4 regions of the Sphingobacterium thermophilum genome follow, and region 3 is predicted to be linked to each of the others. Evidence: riboswitches for the same ligand, from Rfam matches in the RefSeq annotation. Region 3 holds a riboswitch; each other region holds the start of a gene.
What was found. Region 3 has a riboswitch for S-adenosylmethionine ahead of ABD873_RS08785 (hypothetical protein). Riboswitches for the same ligand answer to the same signal wherever they lie in the genome.

Region 1: it holds a riboswitch for S-adenosylmethionine, as region 3 does, so the genes downstream of both, ABD873_RS10570 (hypothetical protein) here and ABD873_RS08785 (hypothetical protein) in region 3, are expected to answer to the same signal.
Region 2: it holds a riboswitch for S-adenosylmethionine, as region 3 does, so the genes downstream of both, ABD873_RS00815 (O-acetylhomoserine aminocarboxypropyltransferase/cysteine synthase family protein) here and ABD873_RS08785 (hypothetical protein) in region 3, are expected to answer to the same signal.
Region 4: it holds a riboswitch for S-adenosylmethionine, as region 3 does, so the genes downstream of both, metF (methylenetetrahydrofolate reductase [NAD(P)H]) here and ABD873_RS08785 (hypothetical protein) in region 3, are expected to answer to the same signal.

The regions. Positions count from the first base shown of each region.
Region 1 covers NZ_BAABGR010000029.1:185,437-191,375, reverse strand. The annotation lists gene ABD873_RS10585 (fatty acid desaturase family protein) at 1-630, opposite strand, end outside; gene ABD873_RS10580 (helix-turn-helix domain-containing protein) at 897-1,820, shown strand; gene ABD873_RS10575 (MFS transporter) at 1,907-3,109, shown strand; gene ABD873_RS10570 (hypothetical protein) at 3,270-3,509, opposite strand; SAM-I-IV-variant riboswitch at 3,557-3,650, opposite strand; gene ABD873_RS10565 (M48 family metallopeptidase) at 3,939-4,634, opposite strand; gene ABD873_RS10560 (type I restriction endonuclease subunit R) at 4,631-5,939, opposite strand, start outside.
Region 2 covers NZ_BAABGR010000003.1:21,197-27,135, forward strand. The annotation lists gene clpP (ATP-dependent Clp endopeptidase proteolytic subunit ClpP) at 1-366, shown strand, start outside; gene clpX (ATP-dependent Clp protease ATP-binding subunit ClpX) at 368-1,615, shown strand; gene ABD873_RS00810 (AMP nucleosidase) at 1,686-2,504, shown strand; SAM riboswitch class I at 2,666-2,779, shown strand; gene ABD873_RS00815 (O-acetylhomoserine aminocarboxypropyltransferase/cysteine synthase family protein) at 3,026-4,333, shown strand; gene ABD873_RS00820 (homoserine dehydrogenase) at 4,402-5,583, shown strand; gene ABD873_RS00825 (hypothetical protein) at 5,733-5,906, shown strand; gene ABD873_RS00830 (sigma-54-dependent transcriptional regulator) at 5,936-5,939, opposite strand, start outside.
Region 3 covers NZ_BAABGR010000019.1:1,756-7,694, forward strand. The annotation lists gene ABD873_RS08765 (BaiN/RdsA family NAD(P)/FAD-dependent oxidoreductase) at 1-573, shown strand, start outside; gene ABD873_RS08770 (hypothetical protein) at 557-757, shown strand; gene ABD873_RS08775 (DUF937 domain-containing protein) at 786-1,427, opposite strand; gene ABD873_RS08780 (DUF2891 domain-containing protein) at 1,489-2,595, shown strand; gene ABD873_RS08785 (hypothetical protein) at 2,665-2,931, opposite strand; SAM-I-IV-variant riboswitch at 2,994-3,088, opposite strand; gene htpG (molecular chaperone HtpG) at 3,220-5,109, shown strand; gene ABD873_RS08795 (HdeD family acid-resistance protein) at 5,359-5,939, opposite strand, start outside.
Region 4 covers NZ_BAABGR010000015.1:259,107-265,045, reverse strand. The annotation lists gene ABD873_RS07105 (glutamine--tRNA ligase/YqeY domain fusion protein) at 1-865, shown strand, start outside; gene ABD873_RS07100 (OmpW/AlkL family protein) at 1,066-1,737, shown strand; gene metF (methylenetetrahydrofolate reductase [NAD(P)H]) at 1,792-2,745, opposite strand; SAM riboswitch class I at 2,799-2,897, opposite strand; gene rimM (ribosome maturation factor RimM) at 3,031-3,555, opposite strand; gene ABD873_RS07085 (30S ribosomal protein S16) at 3,639-4,166, opposite strand; gene ABD873_RS07080 (UvrD-helicase domain-containing protein) at 4,406-5,939, shown strand, end outside.

The DNA of each region.
Region 1 (5,939 bases), on a different contig from region 3:
AAACTTACTTATCCAAAAGATGACTTTTTCTTTTACCGGAAAAGTGAATTTATCAGAGCTCGTGCCAAACCGCTGTTTAAAATATTTCTCATAATCTTGAAAGAAAATCCACGCCAAATAAGAGATAGAATACAAAAAGATAAAGTAAACTGGCTGAAAACGGTGATATTTCTTTAGCGACTGATCAGGGTGGATACGCATAAATTTCACATCGATATCATGGTCCTCTCCATTAATATTGGTAAAAGTATGGTGTGCAATATTGTGCTTTATCTTCCAAAAAAAGATATTCCCTCCTAGCAGATTCAAGCTGTAGGATAATACGGTATTAACCTTCTTGTTATCGGAAAAGGAATTATGTCCCGCATCATGCATTATATTAAAGCCTATAGCAGCGAAATTAATACCTAAAAGGACGCATAAAATCACGCTAATAGCCCAGTGGGGCTGCACAAAAACGAGCACACTGTACAATACAGCAAGACTTGTTAATAATATGATAGCTTTTATAATAAGCTTGCGGTTGCCGGTCTTCTTAATTAAATCTTGTTGGAAATATTGGTTGACTTTTAACTTGAGGGATTTAGAGAATAATGCGTTGGCATTATTAAATTTTACTTGGGTATGCATTAAAATGTATTGGGTATTATATTTTTTATTTTTTCAAATTAACCATTTAATTTCTTCAATATGAATTATTTCACATTATTTAACTTTTGATAGGCAATAAAGTACAACGCGTCTTAGTAGGCAAAATAGCTTTACAGTAACTTCTTTACTTCTCATGCTTTTAAGATTTGTGTCATTTTACAGGTAATATAATCCGTAAATCTTCCGTTATAAAAAGCAATCCTTGTATCATAGCCTGCAGCTAACTATATTTGATTTATATAAATATGGAAAGAACGGAAACTTTAAGAGATTATTATGAATTTGCAGGAAGGAAGATTCCTGAAGACCTGCTTAAGCACAACGGCGTACCTCGTCATTTCAATATTCTCAAGCGCAAAAACTGTACGGTAGGGCTTCCCTTCGCACGTCGCGATTATTGGAAAATAACCCTACTTAACAACAAAGCGCAACTTAAGACCAAACAGGAGACCGTCATCATTGACAAGCCCTGCATCATCGTCTCCCAGCCCAAAATGGCATACAGCTGGAAATCGTTCGACGAAGATCATACCTCCGGATTTATATGTCTTTTCACTGACGAATACCTCACCTATGACCTGAAATTGATTTTCAACCGCCTGCTTCAGGTTCTAAAAGCTAACCGCACCTCTTCGTTGTTTCTGGATCAAGATACCTACGATCTTATGTTCTTTTATTTCCAGCAACTCTTTGACGCATATCACAGTGATTTTGAATACCGGGAAGAGATGGTGCAGAAGTGGCTCCAACTAATAGTTTACCAGATTATATGGAAGCAGTCTACAAATTCTCCTTTCTTAGTGAAACAGGGTTCCCCAAACTGGGTAGTAAACGCATTTGTCAATGCTTTAGAATCACAGTTTCCTATCGATTCGCCGCATAACCCTATATCCCTACGCAGCCCCTCCGACTTTGCACAGTTGCTTAACGTCCATGTCAACCACCTCAACCATTGCCTCAAAGTTCAGACCGGCAAGTCCACCACACAGCTTATCAATGAAAGGATTGTGGCCGAAGCTATCAGCCTACTCAAATATTCGGACTGGAACATCTCTGAAATTGCAGAAAGCTTAGGCTTTGAATACGTGCAACATTTCACACTATTCTTTAAGAAAAATACGGGTGTCACGCCAAAGCAATATCGTGCAACCCAGGCAAGGGATATTTGATTTTTATAAATTCTTGTTTGAATCGATTAGCGGATACCTCTATCTCTCATTTTAATTTTGCTTGCTCACAAAAGGAAAAAAGCAAAATGAAAACACTAAAGCATGAAAATGTAGGTATCAGCACCTTTCTGGCATTTGCCCTTATTCCCATTTCGGGTTTCGCCATGGATGTGTACATTCCCTCGTTTCCTCATATGGCGAGTGAGCTGCACCTTAGCGAATCCGATATCAAATTGACCTTGACCGTCTATTTAGTAAGTTACGGACTCTCCCAGCTCTTCGTGGGAAGCATCTCCGACAGTTTCGGACGCTATAGGATTAATCTTATATCTCTGCTCGTCTTGTTTCTTTCCTCATTAGGCATAGCATGGAGCAGTAACATACACGTGATTCTATCTTTACGACTCATCCAAGCCATAGCTATCTCGTTTATTGTGGTATGTAAAAGAGCCTTCTTCGTAGATGTCTTCACCGGAGAAAAGCAAAAAAATTATACCAGCATGGTCACCGTGGTCTGGTCAACAGCGCCTATCCTCGCCCCCTTTGTGGGCGGGTTTCTGCAGGAAGCCTTCGGCTGGCGGGCCAACTTTTACTTCCTCGCCCTCTATGCTCTTATCCTGCTCATCCTAGAATGGATATATAGCGGAGAAACCTTACCTAAGAAACAGCCTTTCAAGCTTAAGAGTGTTATGTCCATGTATAGAGAACTTTTGAATGCTACTGACTTCAGCCTCGGCATCCTTGTGTTGGGACTTAGCTACAGCATGATCATGGTCTTTAGCATGAACATAGCCTTTATCGTAGAACATGAACACCATCTCACCGCCGTATATTCCGGGTACTGTGCACTTATTTCCGGCTTAGCCATGTTTTTCGGGGGACTCTGGAGTAAAAAGCAGATAAACAAACCTATATATCAGAAACTTCAGCTCTCCATCCGCTCGCAGTTCATCATTCTAGCGATTATGCTTTCCACAGCACTCCTATTTCATCAGCTGTACATCATGATGGCTTTTGTCTTCCTTATCCATTTTTGGTTGGGGTTCAGCTATAACACCTACTTTACCTATTCGTTGACCAGCAGACCCCATTATGCGGCCACCGCAAGCGGACTGGCCAGCGGAGGCTCCTACGTCATCTTCTCCATAGCAAGTTATGTGGTGGTCAACCTCATAGATATCAAAGATCAGCTAACTCTGGGCTTGGCCTATCTCGTATTGCTCGTCTGTGTGCGCCTTACCCTGATCGTTGTCCGTCAAGCACTGCAAAAAGCCCCTACCGTAGCTTAAATACCATAAACCTCATAAACATCTACGCCCAATCTTCTTAAGGATTGGGCATAGACTTTAATCTGTTGCAAAAAGAATTACATGCTTATGGCTTTAGGAACCATTATAGAAAATAAAAATAAAGCCGACTAATTTATATTAGTCGGCTTTTTCTGGAAAATCAAACAACCAATTTGCTTTCCTGAAGTCTTACCTTGTGTTTAAGGGATATTCCATGGTCACCTTGAAGAACAGAGGCATCTATCCTTCGTTTTTCAAATTGGAGACACAGAGCTTTCAAAAAGTAAGCCCTTGAACTTACCCATCCCGGATTATCCACTTCTTGGTTAAAACGCGCTACCAATGCCTCGTCCGACAGACGGGCTAATTCTTCTTCGAAAATTTTAATCTTTTGTTCCATGATTTGATACTTTTAAATAAAACCTAAGTACCAATCATTAAGAGAAAGGGAAAACCATTTTTTGACCGGAAGGCCCTCATCCTTTGACCACCGTGGTTGGTTCAACTCGGTTGGTGTACCCATGTACTCTTGATGATTGTGATGCTATGTTAATAAATATTTGGGAAATAATAAATTTTTTTTGTGAGAAATAATCTTTACGAAGCCTACAATAGATAGGTAAATTGGATATTTTCCAATATAAAACAACTTTACTCATTGGATATTAGCTCATTTTAATATTCAGACATTAATACTAATTCAAGTCCAATTTTTGAGTTGAATGTTTCTTCATTTCCAAGTGTGTTATTGCTAAGAATAATGTTGTTTAACACTTTCCATTAACGTTTTCGGAACTTGGCGTTCGGGCAGTAGATTTTTCTCTGATGATTATTTATAATTATCCAGCTTCTCCTTTCGCTTCTCCCAATCGGGCATTAACTGCGTTAATAGTTCAAAGAATTGTTGACTGTGGTTTTTATGGACGATATGACATAATTCGTGCATCACCACATACTCGATACACCGCTTTGGGGTATGTATCAATCGTGGATTAAAAATGAGTTTGTTCTTCACCGTACAGCTCCCCCAACGGGTGGGCATCTCCTGAAAGTAAATTTCAGACGGGGCTTTGTACCGCTCGCTAAACTTCTTAATAATTGGCTTGGCAATTTCGGTGATTTTTTGATAGGCTTTTTCTTTTAACCATTGCTCCAATACTTCTTGTGCATAGGATTTATTCTTTACCGTTACCAAAAACAAATTTCCCTTATAGCTTACTTCGTTTTTACCGCCTATTCCTACCATTACTTTATAGCGTCGTCCTAAGTAATTCACCGAATATCCCGACTTGGCGATAATGTCATTATTGACCGTGTCCATACCAAGGAAATAGGATTTCTGTTTCAGAATCCACATCGCCTTTCGTGTCACAGCTTGATGTATTTTATCGAGACTCAAGGTCTCTGGCGCGGAAACCTCAACACTGGTATCCGGGTTCACTTTTATTCCCACAGTCTTTCGAGCTGCATAACGCAACTCAAATTCGATGGTATGTCTGCCAAATTGTACATGTTCTTTCATCATTTACTACTTGCTATGGCTATTTCAATGGCTTTTTTGGTCAATTCATCGGCTTTGTCCATCGGCAAATCCATAACATCCATTAAGTAATCTCCAAATTCCAATTCAATTTTATTGATGATATCAATTCGTTTATGCCAATCTACTATTTCGCAAGACGAAAGTATTTCATCGAACATTAAAGCAGCGTCAACTTCTTTGCCATTTAATAGTTCTTCCGATTGGAACAAGTGATAAATACCAATATTTCTGCGTTTGCCTTGCAATTCTTCAGGTACGGCATCTCCTCCACCTTTTAGGGCTTGCTCTTTTATTTCTTGTAAACGCTTCAAGGCTTCCAATTCTGAAAGACGATTAGCTCGCATTTCGGCTATGGTTTCTGAAATCAACTCGGATAGTTTGCGAAACAATACTGGATCTGTGTCGATATTTACAGTAATATATTTTGAAGTAGCAGCTGCTATTTTCTCTGCTTTTGCTCGGGAACTATTTATTTTGCTTAGTTCTTCTTCAAATGCTTCGGTATCCAGAATATTTATCGGCTCAACCAGTCTGATGATATCTTCGGTAATCACATGCTGATCTAATAATTTTTGTAACTGCTTTTCATACTGCGCAAAACTTATGGTATCGGCATAGGTGTTATTGGCAGCCACACGAATTTGGGCAAATTTCTTTAAGGCAGACTTGTATTCCTCCATGACAGCAGCAGGCGTTTGTTCGTGGAATTCGCGTGTGGACAAAGCAATCTTAAATATTCTGGAGAAAATACTGAATTTGGAATAAAATTCTTCTCTCAAGGCTTCATCTGCCAAAAGCGTGACATACTCATCGATATTGTGTTTATTTTTGATGCTTTTGAATAAATCCAGAACATCCGCATACGCTCTAGGTAGTTTTTCTACTTCGACTTTGATATTTGTAAATGCGCCTTTTAAGTCTTCCGGATCAAAGCCATCTGTATTACCAGCATAGGTTTCCATAGCTTCTTGTAACTCTTCCATAATGCCGGCATAGTCAATGATGTATCCATAATCTTTCCCGGGATACACACGGTTTACACGAGCAATGGCTTGCAACAATGTATGCTCTTTCAATTTTCTGCACAAATACATCACTATCGTTTGCGGCACATCGAAGCCAGTAAGCAATTTATCGATAACTATCAGCAATTCAATACTCTCTCCATGTTCATACTGCTGAATAATCATCTTATCTATATCATGGCCGTATTTTGTTTTGAGCATTTCATAATATTGCTGCACTTCGGGAGATTCTGAGCTGTGCACATCTTCATTGTTCTCCCGC
Region 2 (5,939 bases), on a different contig from region 3:
TACGACACCATGCAGTATATCTCTCCTGATGTGGCCACTATATGTACAGGTATGGCCGCTTCTATGGGAGCGGTACTATTGGTTGCAGGAGCAAAAGGTAAACGTGCAGCGTTGAAACATTCCCGCGTGATGATACACCAACCTTCAGGTGGTGCTCAAGGGGTGGCTGCCGACATGGAAATCAACCTTCGCGAGATGCTGAAGGTAAAAGAGGAGCTATATACCATCATCTCACAACACTCAGGACAAACATATGAGTGGGTTGAAAAATCTTCTGACCGTGATTATTGGATGAGAGCTTCGGAGGCAAAAGATTTTGGTATGATTGACGAGGTGCTAGTCCCTCGCAAAGACAGTAATATATAAAATGAATAAGAATCAGAAAGATATACATTGCTCCTTTTGTGGTATCAGCAAAAATGAAGCATTAATGCTCATTGCAGGCGACGGAGCTCATATCTGCGATCGTTGTGTAACCCAGGCGGGTGAAATTTTAGCGGAAGAATTAAATCACCGTAAAAATAAGTCGCTGCAGACGACATTGAAATTAATTCGTCCGATAGAAATCAAACAACACCTTGACCAGTATGTTATCGGTCAAGATGAAGCTAAAAAAGTAATCTCCGTAGCGGTATACAACCATTATAAGAGATTAAACCAAAAAACTTCTTCCGATGAGACAGAAATAGAAAAGTCTAACCTGCTTATCGTCGGAGAAACCGGAACAGGAAAAACCTTATTAGCAAAAACGGTAGCTAAAATACTTAACGTACCCTTTGCTATCGTGGATGCCACAGTGCTGACAGAAGCAGGATATGTGGGAGAAGACGTAGAAAGTATACTTACCCGCCTATTACAGGCAGCAGACTACGACGTAGCGGCAGCAGAAAGAGGTATTGTCTATATCGATGAGATTGACAAAATCGCACGCAAGAGCGACAACCCTTCCATCACACGCGATGTGTCGGGGGAAGGAGTTCAACAAGCGCTGTTGAAAATTCTGGAAGGAACCAACGTAAACGTACCTCCGCAGGGTGGACGTAAACACCCAGACCAGAAGATGATCACCGTAAATACAAACAATATTTTGTTTATATGCGGTGGAGCTTTCGACGGCATCCAAAAGAAAATCGCCAACCGTCTGCGTACACAGACCGTAGGCTATAAAATGAAAGACGAAGAGGAAGATATAGATTTAAATAACCTCTATAAGTATATCACTCCTCAGGATTTGAAAAGCTTCGGCTTAATCCCTGAGTTGATTGGTCGTCTTCCGGTATTGACGCACCTGAACCCGCTAGACAAGAAGGCGCTCTTGAGCATCTTGACAGAACCAAAAAATGCCTTGATTAAGCAGTACACAAAACTGTTTGAATATGAAGGCATAGAGCTGAAGTTTGACAAGGAAGTGTTCGACTTTATTGTAGACAAGGCTTGGGAATTCAAATTGGGGGCTCGTGGCTTGAGAAGCATCTGTGAAGCTATCATGCTGGATGCCATGTTTGAGATTCCATCCACAAAAGATCAGAGTGAGGACAAGACGCTTCATATCACGCTGGAATATGCGAAGCAAAAATTCGCCAAAGCAGATATCAAGAAGCTGAAAGTAGCATAAGCAGCGAAACCCTCACTCCTCCAAAGTGAGGGTTTCGTGTCTTTTGGGGTTAACATTAAAATTTAGTACTATGAAGAAAGAAAAAAAAACAGTAGAAAGTCCTATAACTCCAGGACTTAAAACAAAAGAAGAAATAGTCAACAATTGGCTGCCTAGATATACAGGAAAACCTTTAGAAGAGTTTAGCAATTACATCCTGCTTACCAACTTCACCAAATATGTGAAGTTGTTTTCAGCCATGCACGACGATGCACCCATCTATGGGGAAGACAAAGCCATGCAGGCATGTACCGCAGACGGCATCACCATCATCAACTTCGGTATGGGAAGCCCTATGGCCGCCACCATCATGGACCTCCTATCTGCCGTAAGGCCTAAAGCTGTTCTATTCTTGGGAAAAACCGGTGGACTAAAAAAGAAAATAGGTGTAGGTGAACTAATCCTTCCTATTGCAGCAATACGCGGCGAAGGTACGTCCAACGACTACTTCCCTCCCGAAGTACCGTCCCTACCGGCTTTCGCTCTCCAAAAGGCTATATCCACCACCATCCGTGAATATGGAAGAGACTACTGGACAGGTACGGTGTATACAACCAACCGCCGCGTGTGGGAACACGACAAGTCTTTCAAGAAATATCTGAAATCCATCCGCGCCATGGCTGTGGATATGGAAACCGCTACCATATTTAGCGTAGGGTTTGCCAACAAAATCCCTACAGGAGCCCTGCTATTGGTATCTGATCAGCCCATGGTTCCTGAAGGCGTCAAAACAGCGGATTCCGACATTTCCGTAACCGAAAAATATGTGGAAACACATCTCAAAATAGGTATTGATGCCTTAAAACAGCTTATCAACAATGGATTGACTGTCAAACATCTTAAGTTTTAAGTGCTGCCCTACATACATTAAACATAAAAGAGTGGCCTCTGAAGCCGCTCTTTTTGTTTTACAGAAATTTTTAAATAATTTTAATTTTACAAAAATTCTACTATCTTTGTCGAGTACTTTTGTAGCATATTACTAATCAAAACCTTTCAAGGATTGGTCTTGATTTATAAAGAAGTGGCGAGAGACTGGCTCAGTGACCCACTGGCAACCAGCAGCAAAAGGCTGAAAAGGTGCCAATTCCTGTCTAAAACATGTCGTTTTAGAGCATATAAATGTAAAAGACTATGATATATTCAACGAAGACAACATTAAATTATCCGATTGACAACCTTCCTGTTAAGGAACACCTTTCCGCATTTTTCACCCGTAAACATTCTATTTCGTGCATGCGAATGCGCTAGTCGTCTGCAATATTTTTCCTTACAGATATTGCTATATAAAAGACGACCACCCTTCTGAATACATTATTATTAAGGAGTAAATCATCATATATTTTTATAACCTGAAAAATTGAAAAGAAAATGGCTGAGAATAAAAGCTTAAAATTTGAAACTTTACAAGTACATGCTGGCCAAGAGGCCGACCCAACAACAGGATCAAGAGCTGTTCCAATCTATCAAACTACCTCATATGTTTTCGAGAATGCAGAACATGGTGCTAACCTATTTGCGCTGAAACAGTTCGGAAACATCTATACACGCATCATGAACCCTACCACCGACGTATTCGAAAAAAGAATAGCAGCATTGGAAGGTGGTGTGGCTGCCGTTGCTGTATCTTCCGGACAGGCCGCGCAGTTTATTGCATTAAACAACCTCTTGGAAAGCGGAGATAACTTCGTTGCAGGCGCTAACCTTTATGGAGGTACATACAACCAATTTAAGGTAGCCTTCAAAAGATTAGGTATCGAAGTACGCTTTGCCGAAGATTCAGATGCCGAAAATATCGAAAAGCTTATTGACGAAAAGACTAAAGCTATCTACGTAGAAACTATCGGTAACCCTTCTTACAATATCCCTGACTTCGACAAGATCGCTGCTGTAGCACGTAAATATGACATTCCTTTTATTGTGGATAACACTTTCGGTGCCGGAGGTTATCTTTTCAAACCTTTGGAACACGGCGCTAATGTTGTCGTAGAGTCAGCTACCAAATGGATTGGCGGCCACGGAACAAGTATCGGCGGAGTGATTATCGATGGTGGCAACTACAATTGGGGTAACGGCAAATTCAAACAATTCTCAGAGCCTTCAGAAGGTTATCACGGTTTGGTATTTTCTGAAGTGTTCGGCGAAAACGGTCCTTACGGCAATATACAGTTTGCCATCCGCGCACGCGTAGAAGGATTGCGAGACTTCGGTCCTTCCTTATCTCCATTCAACTCATTCCTATTGCTGCAAGGCTTGGAAACATTATCATTACGTGTGCAACGCCATGTGGACAATGCGCTCGAAATCGCCCAATGGTTGGAAGCTCACCCTCAGGTAGAAAAAGTAAGCTACCCTGGATTGAAGAGCCATCCTCATCACCATAATGCACAGAAATATCTTAAAAATGGATATGGTGCCGTTTTATCTTTCTCCATCAAAGGAGGAGCCGACAAAGCGAACGAATTCATCGATGCGTTACAACTGATAAGCCACTTGGCAAACGTAGGAGATGCCAAAACATTGATCATACATCCTGCTGCGACAACACACCAGCAGCTTACGACAGAAGAACAAGCTAAGGCCGGCGTATTCCCTGGATTGTTACGTCTGTCCGTGGGTATCGAACATATTGACGATATCAAAGCCGACTTAGCACAAGCTTTCGAAAAAATTAAGTAGTCTTCTGACTACTTAATTTTTTAATATCAGAAAATAAGGGAAAAGAGAAACTACAGTTATTTTATTTTATGAGTAAGAAACTTACTATCGGAATGTTCGGGTTTGGAGTTGTGGGACAAGGATTATACGACATTATCAAAACAAAAAACTTAAACTTAGAAATAAAAAAATTTGTCATTAAGAATGCCGACAAAAAGCGTTCATTGCCGGCAGAACTATTCACCACAGACGCCAATGCTATACTCGATGACCCGGAAATCAATACCGTAGTCGAGCTTATCGACGATGCCGAGGCAGCTTTCGAAATCACCAAAAGAGCCCTTTCATCGGGTAAGAATGTGGTTTCTGCCAACAAAAAAATGATTGCTACACATCTCCAAGAACTTACGGAACTACAACAACAATATGGCACCTCACTCTTGTACGAAGGAGCAGTATGTGGCAGTATTCCAATCATCCGCAATTTAGAAGAATACTATGACAATGAGCTGCTGCATTCAGTAAGCGGGATTTTCAACGGCTCCTCCAACTATATCCTTTCCAAAGTATTTAACGAAGGACAAAGCTATGCCGACGCCCTAAAAAAAGCACAGGAGCTAGGCTTCGCCGAAACCAACCCCATCTTAGATGTTGGTGGCTTTGACCCTAAATACAAGTTGACTATCGTTGCCTCGCACGCCTATGGCATCTTTGTCAATCCAGACAGCATCCTCAACCTAGGTATTGACAAATTAGGGGACGCCGATATACAGTTTGCTCGTGAGAAAAACTACAAAATTAAGTTGATTCCTTATGCCAAAGAGATAAGCAACAGCGAAGTAGTATTGTATGTGTTGCCGCGCTTCATCAACAAAGACAATATCTTATATAACGTTGAGAACGAAAATAATGGAGTGTTGGTAAAAGCAGCCTTCGCCGACGAACAGTTCTTCTATGGCAAAGGAGCAGGTGGACACCCTACCGGTTCGGCGGTATTGTCCGACATCGCTGCCTTGCGTTACGGCTATCGCTACGAATATAAAAAGCACCTGGAGTCCCAAGAGCTGCAATATTCTACAAACTACGACTTGAAAGTTTACCTCCGTTACGAAGACGAAGAACTCTTAAATAAGGTAACCTTCAAAAATATCTCTGAAAGATATTATGGCGAACATTATAAATATGTCATCGGAACCATAAATCTTCAGGAGATTCTGGACAAGAAAGAACTCATCAACCAAGAAGGTAACTTCTTGGCCGAATTACCTTAGTTCTCTCAGTAATATTATGCTTTTTTTGCATCACTAACCCCTAAAAAGGTTAGTGATTTTTTCTTAATATTTATTTCATGATCAAAAATTGCTTTAATGATGAATATTATATAGCTTTATAAGGAGACACCTAATTATACTCCAATTTTATGAAAAGATTATTTTTATTCACATTATTGGCAAGCATACAGCTATGTCTGGCGCAGGAACAAAGCGTGCATGAAGAAAAGTCCGCCACAGGCTATATTATCATCAGTGCAATCATTCTCATAGCTGTAATTGTCATCCTTTACAAAAGACAAAAAAGAAAATTTAACGAATAAAAAAGGGCAAGCATTACTTGCCCTTTTCATTAT
Region 3 (5,939 bases):
GAAGGACAAATACTCAAAAATGTACAAATACGTTTCGGGGACATAATAAAAAAAGGAGAGGTATTGTTTACACGCTATGGTATTGAGGGAAGTCCGGTATATTATATGAACCGATATACACGAAAAGAAAACTTTCCCCTCACCTTGACTTTAGATTTAAAGCCTTCCCTTACCGTGGAAGATATAGCACATATACTCCGGCATTCCCGCAAGATTTCTGAGACATTGAAAAGTAAACTTAACCTTAAGGGGGCAGTCTTTACATTGCTCAAGCTGCTGGATAAGGAAACGTTTACCACTGCAGACTTATTGGCAAAGAGTATCAAGAATTATCCTATTGAGGTTACAGGTCTGCGTCCTATAGAGGAAGTCATATCTACCTGTGGAGGAGTGGATATGGATGAGGTTCGGCAAGATTTTTCGTTGGTAAAATATCCAAAAGTGCACTGTATAGGTGAGATGCTGGATTGGGATGCCCCTACGGGAGGTTATCTCTTGCAGGCATGCTTCAGTATGGGGCACTTTTGTGCACAACAGATAATTTCACAACAAGATAATGTATCCGTATCATAATAAAATCAAGCAGCGTATCTATAACGGAGAACTGATAAAGTATGAATTTGTGTCTGTCTATAAGCAGATTGCTCCGGCTTTGGTGTTGTATTTCAACACCTATCCTTATGTACGACCTGTACGTCAGCATCGCTTTGAAGAGTACAGAAAGCTGTTTGAGGAGCTGGGACTTAGGGAAGGATAAAATACAGACTTTGCAGTCCGTATTTTATCTATTTACCGAATATGGCGGCTAAGGTATCTAATACTGACCCCTTTTTATCGGCATTATTGTTTTGGTTAAAAAACTCACCGGCCAAATTGGAGAGTGTTCCCTGATTTGTCGGGGAGGATACGCCAAAGCTGTCCATGATATTACTTACCAGAGATCCTAAGATACCACCGCCGGAAGACGACTGTCCTCCTAAGATATTTCCAATAAGGTCACCTACTCCGCCGTTGTTTAATTTCTTCTGCTTGCCGAAGAATCCCATCACAAGAGGGGCGAGTAGAGCTAAGGCACCTTCAATCTTTTCTGTAGACAATCCTGTTCTTGAAGCAAGATTAGTCTTAACCACATCGGTGTTGCTGCCAAAGATGTGCTGCACTATTCTCTTGCCATCCGTACTTACGGTGCTGTCTGTCAGCTTATCCAATTGACTGAAGATACTGCCGTCGTGCTGTTCTAATGCTTTATTTATATTTTCTGCTTTTTCGGAACTTTTCTTTGCATTATAATTGAGTGCTGCAACCATCAGCGGTACGGCCGCGGCAACCAGCCATTTGGTTTTGTCCTCGTCAATATTCAGTGTCTTGGAGATAGCAGAAGTTATGTTTGAACCTATTCCTCCTGTAATTAAATCTGTGATGTTCATGTCGTTTGATTGATAATTTTTTATACATTTAAGCTATAATCTAAATTATGAATACTTTACAATGAAGAAAGTAACATTGGTCTCTTTTGTGCTGATTACAACCTTGTTTTTTTCAGCTTGTAGAAATATTTCGTCAAAAGCGGATAGAGCAGAGGACAGCAGGGTAGTCCGCTTGGATGAGGAGTTGGCTCGTAGGATTATAGCGTTGCCCACACATTGTTTGGAAGTGGAATATCCGAATAAGTTGGGGCAGGTGTTGGGATCTGAAGAAGATTTGAAGTCGCCGAAGGCTTTACGTCCTATATTCTACGGATGTTTTGACTGGCATTCTTCTGTTCATGGCTACTGGTCTATTGTGGAGCTACTGCGTCAATACCCTTCGTTGGATAAGGCAGGTATAGTGCGGGACTTGCTGAACAGACATATTACCCCGGAGAATGTGGCGGTGGAAATGGCCTTTTTTAACGATAAGAATAATACCAGCTTCGAACGTACTTACGGATGGGCTTGGCTGTTTAAGTTGCAGGAAAGCCTTACCCTATGGCAGGATCCAGATGCGCAGCGATGGAAAGCAGCCTTGCAGCCCCTCGCCGATTTATTGGTGGAACGTTATAAAGAATATCTTCCTAAGTTGGTATATCCAATACGTGCGGGGCAGCATGACAACAGTGCTTTCGGACTCTCCTTGTCGTTGGATTATGCTAGGACCGTAGGGGATAAGTCCTTTGAGGCTGCTATCGTAGAGCATGGACAGCGACTGTTTGCAAAAGATGAGCATTGTGATCTGGCGTACGAGCCAAGTGGCTATGACTTCCTGTCACCATGTCTGGAAGAGGCTTATCTGATGTCCAAGATATTGACCAAAGCAGATTTTAGAGAGTGGCTGCTACAGTTTATGCCACAGCTTTTCGACGACAAGTTTATCCTTGAGCCTGCGGTGGTGAAAGACCGTACGGACGGCAAGCTCGTACATCTTGACGGCCTCAACTATAGCAGGGCCGCCTGTCTGTATGGGGTTAGTGCCAAACTTCCCGAACTGAAACATTTGAAGAGCATAGCTGATCACCATATAGCATTTGCCTTACCCAACCTTTCTACCCAAGATGATTATATGGGGTCACATTGGCTTGGAACCTTTGCTCTATATGCGTTATCGCATGTACATTAAAAGAACTAAAGGGCAACATAGGTTGCCCTTTTGATTATGAAACTGGTGAACGTTGAATATGAGAGCAAGTTATTGACGAAGAGGGATTAGGGAGTTGTCCTGCAACTTTACAGGAACAGATTTTATGTGTGTGAAACCGTCTTGTTTTTCAATAATCCTTGACATGTCTATCCCTTTTCGTGAAAGAGCAGAGATAATAGCGGTGCGGAACGTAGCTCTGGAAGAGCCCCATGCATTGCTGTCTACCGTCTCATTGTTGAGACGTATAAGCTCTTCGGTAGTGTACTGGCTGAATTTTTCCACTAAATGCTGGAAAAGTTTGCTGTTGTTTGACATACAATTTAGATTTTACGTTAAACCATAAATTGTATTCAGAAAACTTAGGGATAAATAAAGCGTGGAAACGTTTATTTTGGTCCTGATACCCGTATTATTTTACCACCGTGGTGACTACACTCGGTTGGTATTGCTTACGCAATTCTGAATACTCTACAAATATAGTAGATTATTTTGAAATGTCAATGTCTTTAATTTTATTTTGTCATTTTCTCCTGCCAAAATGTCCTAAAAAATCTTTTGGAACGTAGCTTGATAACTCATGCTCGTAATAAAAACGCTAAATATATGAGCACAGAGAAAGGTACTATCTCCATAAACACGGAAAACATATTTCCGGTCATCAAGAAATTCCTATATTCAGATACAGAAATCTTTTTACGTGAGTTGGTTTCCAACGCTGTTGATGCTTCCCAAAAGATAAAACGTCTTGCAGCCTTAGGACAGTTCAATGGTGAGCTGGGCGACTTGGTTGTGGATGTCAAGTTTGACAAGGACGCCAAGACCATTACGATTTCCGACAATGGTATTGGTATGACGGCCGAGGAAATCAAAAAATATATCAACCAAATAGCGTTTTCCGGAGCCACAGAGTTCATGGAGAAATTCAAGGAAGCCAAAGATGCCAATGAAATTATTGGTCGTTTCGGCTTGGGCTTCTATTCGGCTTTTATGGTGGCCGATAAGGTAGAAATAGAATCCTTGTCTTATCAAGAAGGAGCCGAGCCTGCACATTGGGTATGTGATGGCAGCACTTCTTATGAAATCTCCAAAGGATCGCGTACCAGTCGCGGTACAGATGTTATCTTGCATATCAACGAGGAGTCGGAAGAGTTTCTTGATAAATTCAGATTGCAGGAAATTTTAGACAAATATGCCAAATTCCTTCCTGTAAAGATTCGCTTCGGCACCAAATCCACAACCGAGAAGGATGGTGAAGACGAAAACGGTAAACCTAAATATAAAACTGTAGAGGTTGATAATATTATCAACAACACCAATCCGGCGTGGACCAAAGCTCCGGCAGACCTTAAAGATGAGGATTACCTGTCTTTCTATAGGGAGCTTTATCCATATTCCACAGAAGAGCCTTTGTTTTGGATTCATCTTAATGTAGACTATCCGTTTAACCTGACAGGTATTCTTTATTTTCCTAAGCTTAAAAATGAATTTGAAGTTCAACGCAATAAAATTAAGTTGTACTCCCGTCAGGTATTTATCACCGATGAGGTAAAGGATATTGTGCCAGAATATCTGATGTTGCTGCATGGGGTTATCGACTCACCAGATATTCCTCTTAACGTGTCGCGTTCATTCCTGCAGGCCGACAGCAATGTGAAGAAAATAAGTAATTATATCACTAAGAAGGTAGCGGATAAGCTGCAGGAAATCTTTAAGACGGACCGCAAAGGTTTTGAAGAGAAATGGAATGATATAGGCCTCTTTATTAAATATGGCATGCTGACAGAAGAGAAGTTTGCCGAGAAAGCCAACGACTTCTGTTTGTTGAAAAATATAGCCAACGAAAACTATACGATCAAAGAATACTATGAGAAGGTAAAAGATATCCAAGCTGATAAAGATGGCAACATCGTTTATCTATACACATCTGATGCCAATCAGCAAGATAGCTTCATCGCTAATGCGAAGGCCAAAGGTTACGATGTCTTAGTATTGGATGGTCCTATAGATTCGCATTTTGCCTCTTATCTGGAGCAAAAAGGAGGAGAGAAGGTACAGCTGAAACGTGTAGATGCCGATGTTATCGATAAACTAATACAAAAAGAAGAAAAAATAGAGCTAAAGCTGTCTGAGGAAGAAAGTAAGAAGGTAACCGAAATCTTCAATAAGGCTATCAGTCGTAAAGATATGGAAGTCCATGTGGAAGCCATGTCGGAAGAGGAGCTTCCGGTATCGGTAACAATAGACGAATTTATGCGTCGTATGAAAGATATGGCCAAGACCGGTAAAGGTATGGGCTTCTATGATTCGCTGCCGGATCATTATAAGGTGAGTGTAAATGGCAATCACCCGCTGGTAAAACGTATCATCGAAAGTTCAGAAGAAGATGCCGAAAAGCTAGCGAAACAAGCCTTCGATTTAGCCTTACTGTCACGTGGACTGTTGACAGGATCAGATCTTACGACTTTTGTAAAACGTAGTGTAGAATTGATCTAAAAATTCGTTAAGAATAAATCCTAAATCCCCATTATGTTATAGTATAATGGGGATTTTTGTTTTAAAATCTTTGTAAAGCGCATTTTTACGTGATTACTTCGCTAGGTAGCATAATAAAATTTTGTTTTAGAAATTGTCGATTCATCCATCACTTTATCCTCTCTACATAGGTTCCACAGCTATAAGAGCTTTTTTTAATCAAAAGACAAATCCCGAAGGATCTGCCTCGATATAGAAGGGTAGATAGAACTAGGCTTTGTGGATATATTCATAATATTCCTCTCGAAGGTCTTCGATTTTTTCTTTCAACTCTTTCGATAACCGTTTCGGTAAGGAATGCAACTTTTTCAGTTGGATGGAAAGGACTATAGCCGAAATTCCTGCCACGACAAAAGAAAATGCGAGAAGCATGGCCAGAGAAATTCCTGTTGCCAAAGGATTGAGGATAACCAAAATAGAAAGGACAATCCCCATAATAGATAATACTCCAAGATGCCACCATTGTTTCAAGCCATAACTTTTAAGGTCGAAAGAGAAACCCAGCCCCTGAATGGAGCGGACCAAAATAGCTGTACCCAGCACAAGTGGCAACAGTGTGGCGCTTAGGGCAGGATACGCCACTAATATGAGACCTATCAACACACTGAAGAGCCCTCCGGTAAGGTACCATCCCCATTCCTCCAAATAACGGCGGTTTTGGAGGGAAAAGAAAATTTCCAAAATTCCTGAAAATAAAAAAGATAGGCTAAAAAGCATGACCAAAGTAAGATATGTCGCCAGCGGAAGACTAAAAAGATATAACCCGAAAACGACAAACACGAGGCCGATAA
Region 4 (5,939 bases), on a different contig from region 3:
GAAGTTGCTACAGCTTGTCAACGAAAAATATGTAGAAGGCTGGGATGACCCTCGCATGCCTACAATTTCAGGACTACGCCGCCGTGGTTATACGCCAGAAAGTATACGCAATTTCTGTGAGCGCATAGGTATCCAAAAGCGTGAAAACATGATTGACGTCAGCTTGTTGGAATTCTGCATCCGTGAAGACCTGAACAAGACAGCATGGCGTCGTATGGCCGTTTTGGATCCGATAAAACTGATTATCACCAACTATCCGGAAGGTCAGGTAGAAGAACTTATCGGCGAAAATAATCCCGAGGTGGAAGGCGGAGACGGCTCTCGTATCATTCCTTTCTCTAAAGAGCTATGGATAGAACGCGAAGATTTTATGGAAAATCCTCCAAAAAAATTCTTCCGTCTAGGTCCTGGACTTTCTGTACGTCTTAAACATGCTTATATTGTAGAATGCCACGACTTCAAGAAGGACGAAAACGGCAAAGTGACCGAAGTATACTGTACATATGTACCGAATTCTAAATCAGGTGAAGATACTTCAGGACTAAAAGTTAAAGGAACCATCCACTGGGTATCTACAGATCACGCCAAAGAAGCTGAAGTAAGACTGTATGACAGATTGTTTAACGTGGAAAATCCTGCTGCAGAAGAAGACTTCCGAAAAGTGTTGAATCCGGAAAGCTTGAAGGTAGTTCCTAAAGCCTACATCGAACCGGACTTAGCCAATGCGGTAGCAGGAAAAGGTTATCAATTTATCCGTCTTGGATATTTTAACCTAGACACCTCTTCTACTGCAGAAAAACTAGTGTTCAACCGAACAGTGACCCTAAAGGATTCTTGGGCCAAAGAAGTCAAAAAAGGATCATAACATATAAAAAGGAGGTCAATGACCTCCTTTTGCTTTTCTTTTGCTTTTCCTAACCTCTCCTTTTTCATTTCCAAAATAACAAACATCATTCTTGCTTATAAAAACAAGTTGTCTAAACTATTATTAATACTGACATAAATCACTTGTAAAAATACGATTGCCTCCTACATTTGGTTGTACAAACAACTAAATTAATTGATATGAAAAAGGCAATATTATCTATCGTAACAGGATTAATTTTCTCATTAGGGTTTGCTCAAGCTCAGGAAAACCAAGAATATGATAAATGGCAGATTCGTCTTCGAGGAGTAGGTGTTGTACCCGTGGAGAACGCAGAAATTTCGACCATCGGAGGCAATGTGTCTGTATCTAGCACATTTATTCCGGAATTAGACATCACTTATTTCTTTTCGAAAAATGTTGCGGCCGAACTGATTTTAGGAACAACAAAGCATAATGTTCATACTACCAACTCCGATCTTTCGGCTATCGGCGGTGCTGCCAATGCCAATGTAGACTTAGGAGATGTGTGGCTGCTGCCTCCTACCCTTACTTTGCAATACCACTTCCGTCCTAACAAGGTATGGAAGCCATATGTAGGCGCAGGTGTAAACTATACAATCTTCTACAATCCGGATGCCGGAAATACCGTAAAAGATATCAGCTATGATAACACCTTCGGCTTTGCCATGCAACTAGGTACCGATATCAACATTTCCAAAAATATTTTCTTAAATCTTGATGTGAAAAACATCCTATTAAAGACAGACGTAAACGTAGATGCTTCCAATCTAGCCGCTGGACTACACATTCCTGCAAAAGTGGATATCAATCCTTTCTTACTAGGATTCGGTGTGGGAATAAAATTCTAACACGCTCTCCGCTATCAATGGAAAGAGGGGATTTTCTGAAGAAATCCCCTCTTATTATGCTAATTGTTCTACAATCTTTTTCGTTGGCCCCGGATTACTCATCGTGTAGAAGTGCAATACAGGTACTCCAAAGTCGATAAGCTCCTTACACATATTTACCATCCATTCTGTACTTACTTTCTGTACGTCGGCATTCGTTTTACATTCTTCGATAGCGCTACTGAGTTCTTCCGGAATATCTAGATGGAAGATTTTTGGCAAGGAAATCAGTTGTTTCTTATTGGTCAAAGGTTTCAGCCCCGGAATGATAGGAACATCAATACCGTTGTCACGACATTTTATCACAAACTCCTTGTATCTATCGATGTTATAAAACATTTGGGTTACGATGAAGTTGGCGCCCATTTCCACCTTTTTCTTCAACCATTTGAAATCGGTATTGAAGTTGGGAGCTTCGAAATGCTTTTCCGGATAGCCAGCCACTCCTATACAGAAGTTCGTTTTCGATCCTTCTATATCTTCATGCAAGTATTTGCCGTTGTTCATATCTACGACCTGTGCCAGTAGTTCCGTAGCATAGGCGTGCCCTCCAGGAGTAGGAATAAAATCAGGATCACCCTTGCGGGCATCACCACGTAAAACCAACACATTGTCTATCCCCAGAAAGTCCAAATCTATGAGTGCATTTTCGGTTTCTTCCTTGGTGAAACCACCACATATCAGGTGAGGCACGGCATCCACCTTATATTTATTCATGATAGCAGCACATATAGCTACCGTTCCCGGCCGCTTACGATAGGCTACGCGCTCTAGAAGCCCATTAGGGTGCTGCTTATACAGATAGTCTTCTCTATGGTATGTAACATCAATAAACGGAGGGTTAAACTCCATTAGTTCATCCATTGTATTAAAAATACTTTGGATGCCTTGACCTTTGGCCGGAGGCAACAGCTCAAAAGAGAACAAAGTTTTTCCCTTTGCATTCTTGATATGGTCTATAATTTTCATGTTGTTATTTCAGTTTAGGCTTAGAGAAAAGACTAAGAGATGGGCTTTTCACTGACTTATCTTTCCCACAAGGGGTAGAATGTAGCACCTTGACCTCCGTCAGGTTGCTAAGGCTTCACTGGGTCTATTCCCTCCGCCTTTCTCTATAAGCCCCGCTAATATCGCGAATAGAATGATAACAACAAAATTTATCTACAATTTAGTCTACAATCCTGCTATACTATTACGCTATTTTTGTTACTATAGACTTATAAAATAAAAAGGAAGAACGGTATGCTCTTCCTATTATTCCTTATACAAATCGACTAATCCCTCCGGTAAATCTACCTCTATAATTTCTTCCTCCACATCGATATCCAGTATCAAATCTTCCGAAAGAGGGAACATCAATTCTTTACCATCTATATCCACTGTGGCCACAAACTGCTGTGGAAATTCTTGCACGTCGGTAATTTCTCCCAACTCGCCATGTTGCTCGTCGATGACCAAAAAGCCTATCAGGTCCGTATAACGGAAGTCGTCGGGATCTCGCTCCGGTAGCTTATCCTTCGGAAGGTACATCTTACGATGCACCAAAGGCTGGGCCTTATCTATATGGTCTATATCTTCGAAAAATGCATAACCCGTACTGTTGTTGTGTAACTTGATACTTTGTACAAAATAAGGAACCAGTTTCTTGTTTACTTCCAAAAATATCACGTCCAAGTCCAGCTCGTCGTACGCATCAAACTCAAAGTACAGCTGCACTTCCCCTTTCAGGCCACGCGTCTTGGATACATATCCTATATAAAAACCTTCTTCTACTGTCATTTTATGAATCTAGAAATCCCAAAAATAGCAAAAAAAGCCGATTCATTTGATGAATCGGCTCTTCCGAATACTTTATGAAAGAATTATCCTTCAGTTTCTTCGTTGTTTTCTGTAGCTTCAGCAGCTTCTTCTGCAGGAGCTTCCTCCGCAGCAGGAGCATTTTTAGCAGCGATAGCCGCAGCTTTTTCAGCTTTCTTAGCAGCCTCAGCAGCAAGAGCCGCTTTTTTAGCTTCTTCTTTAGCTTTCGCTAGACTTTCTTTCGTGCCTGCGATTTTTGCTTCTTTAGCTTCTAACCAAGCAGCAAATTTTTTCTCTAAAGTAGCTTCATCAAAAGCTCCTTTTTTAACACCACCCAATAAGTGTTTTTTGTATAAAACACCTTTTGCTGATAAAATAGAGCGAGCAGTGTCAGTAGGCTGTGCACCTTTGTTCAACCAATCCAAAGCTTTGTCGAAATCCAAAACGATAGTTGCAGGATTAGTGTTAGGGTTGTACGAACCTAAACGCTCAATGAATTTACCATCACGTGGAGCACGTGAATCTGCTACTACTACATGGTAAAAAGGTTTTCCTTTTTTACCGTGTCTTTGCAATCTGATTTTAGTTGCCATTCTTTTTTAATTAATTATGTATTCAACATATCCCCCGTACTTCATGTAAGAGGGGACGCAAAGATAAAAATTTTTTGACAAAAAGAATAAATTATTCTATCAATCAACCACTTTTCTACAAAAGCTGATTATCTGACATTTATAGGGACACGGCCTCTGAGTTACTACTTTCCTAAGGAAATAACTTGCCATATTGCGCTTTTAACTGTATTTTCAATCTTCCAAATCGTATTATCACCATGACGCATGTTGCTCCTTTGAAGATTCTCAAAGCCTCCGCCGGCTCGGGAAAAACATTCAGCCTTACGTTACATTATATTACCCTGCTGTTGACCAACGAAAACAGCTATCGTGAAATTTTAGCCGTCACTTTCACCAATAAGGCTACTGCCGAAATGAAAGAACGCATCCTTCTCGTGCTGCGAGGATTGGCAGTAGGTGACACCTCCAAAAAAATTGACGATTATAGAAAACCACTTTTACAACAGAATAGCGAGTGGTCGGAAAACGTCATCCAGCAGAAAGCCTTACGTGTCTTTCGCAAGATCCTGCACGACTATAGTCATTTCACCATCAGCACTATCGATGGTTTCTCACAGAAGGTTATACGGTCATTTACCTATGAACTTAACCTCGATGCAGCATACAAAATTGAAATGAACACCAGTAAGGTCAAAGCAGACCTTACCCGTATGCTTAATGAATCTTTAGACGAAAAGCCTCAACTGCTGGAATGGATCATCGATTTTGCGGAGAAAAAGATAAACAACAACGAAAACTGGAATTACCGCAACCAGCTAAGTCAGCTGGCAGAGCTTATTTTCAGCGAAAACTTCCAAGAATTTGACGGGGCTTTAGCCTCTGCTGACACCCATCGGCTGTTCAATCTTCTGAACAACGAGATCTACGAAAAGACAAAATCCTACTTAGATAGTCTTAGCGAAGCGATAAAGGCCTTCCAAGACATGTTCAAAGCATTATTTGTGGATGCCAATGAGATGAAGAATAAGTCAAAAAACCCTCTTGTCTCGGCCAACAACACATCGTCTAAAGTCCATAAGCTTTCCAACTCCGACCTTATCAAAACGTTGGACAAATTCATCAAACTTATTGACAACAACGATGCCTTCACCGATCAGGACAAAAACATTCGCTACGACCTCAAAGAACGATTTAAGCCGATATTAGAACAGTTCGTCACACTAAAAAGCCTTCTGCCTACCTTCCTCGCCTATCAGGCCGTCCAAAGCAACTTATATTATCTGAGGTTGCTGAAGGAGATGTCGGATTTGCTAAGTCAATGGCGAAAGGAAAATAATGCTCAGCTAATCTCGGACTCTCAGATTCTGCTGAGCAGGCTGGGGCTAGATCAAAATCAAGACCCAACCTTCATATGGGAAAAGATAGGCAATCGCTACAACTATTTCCTCTTCGACGAATTTCAGGACACCTCCCGCAGCCAGTGGAAGAATTACAGTCCTCTGCTGCTCAACGCACTTAGTAATACCAAAGGACAGCTCAACGAACATCTTATCGTGGGCGACGTAAAGCAAAGTATCTATCGTTGGCGAAACGGCGACTGGCGCATCCTCCTCCAACAGGTGGAAGAACAGGTCATGAAAACCTTCCATCTGTCGGAAGAGCAGAAGAAGCATTTTATCGACATAGGCAGCCTAGACGTCAACTATAGAAGCTTGCCCAACATCATACGCTTCAACAACTACCTATATGAAACTATACCTCAACAGCTTCAGCAACTGCTCAACAAAATTG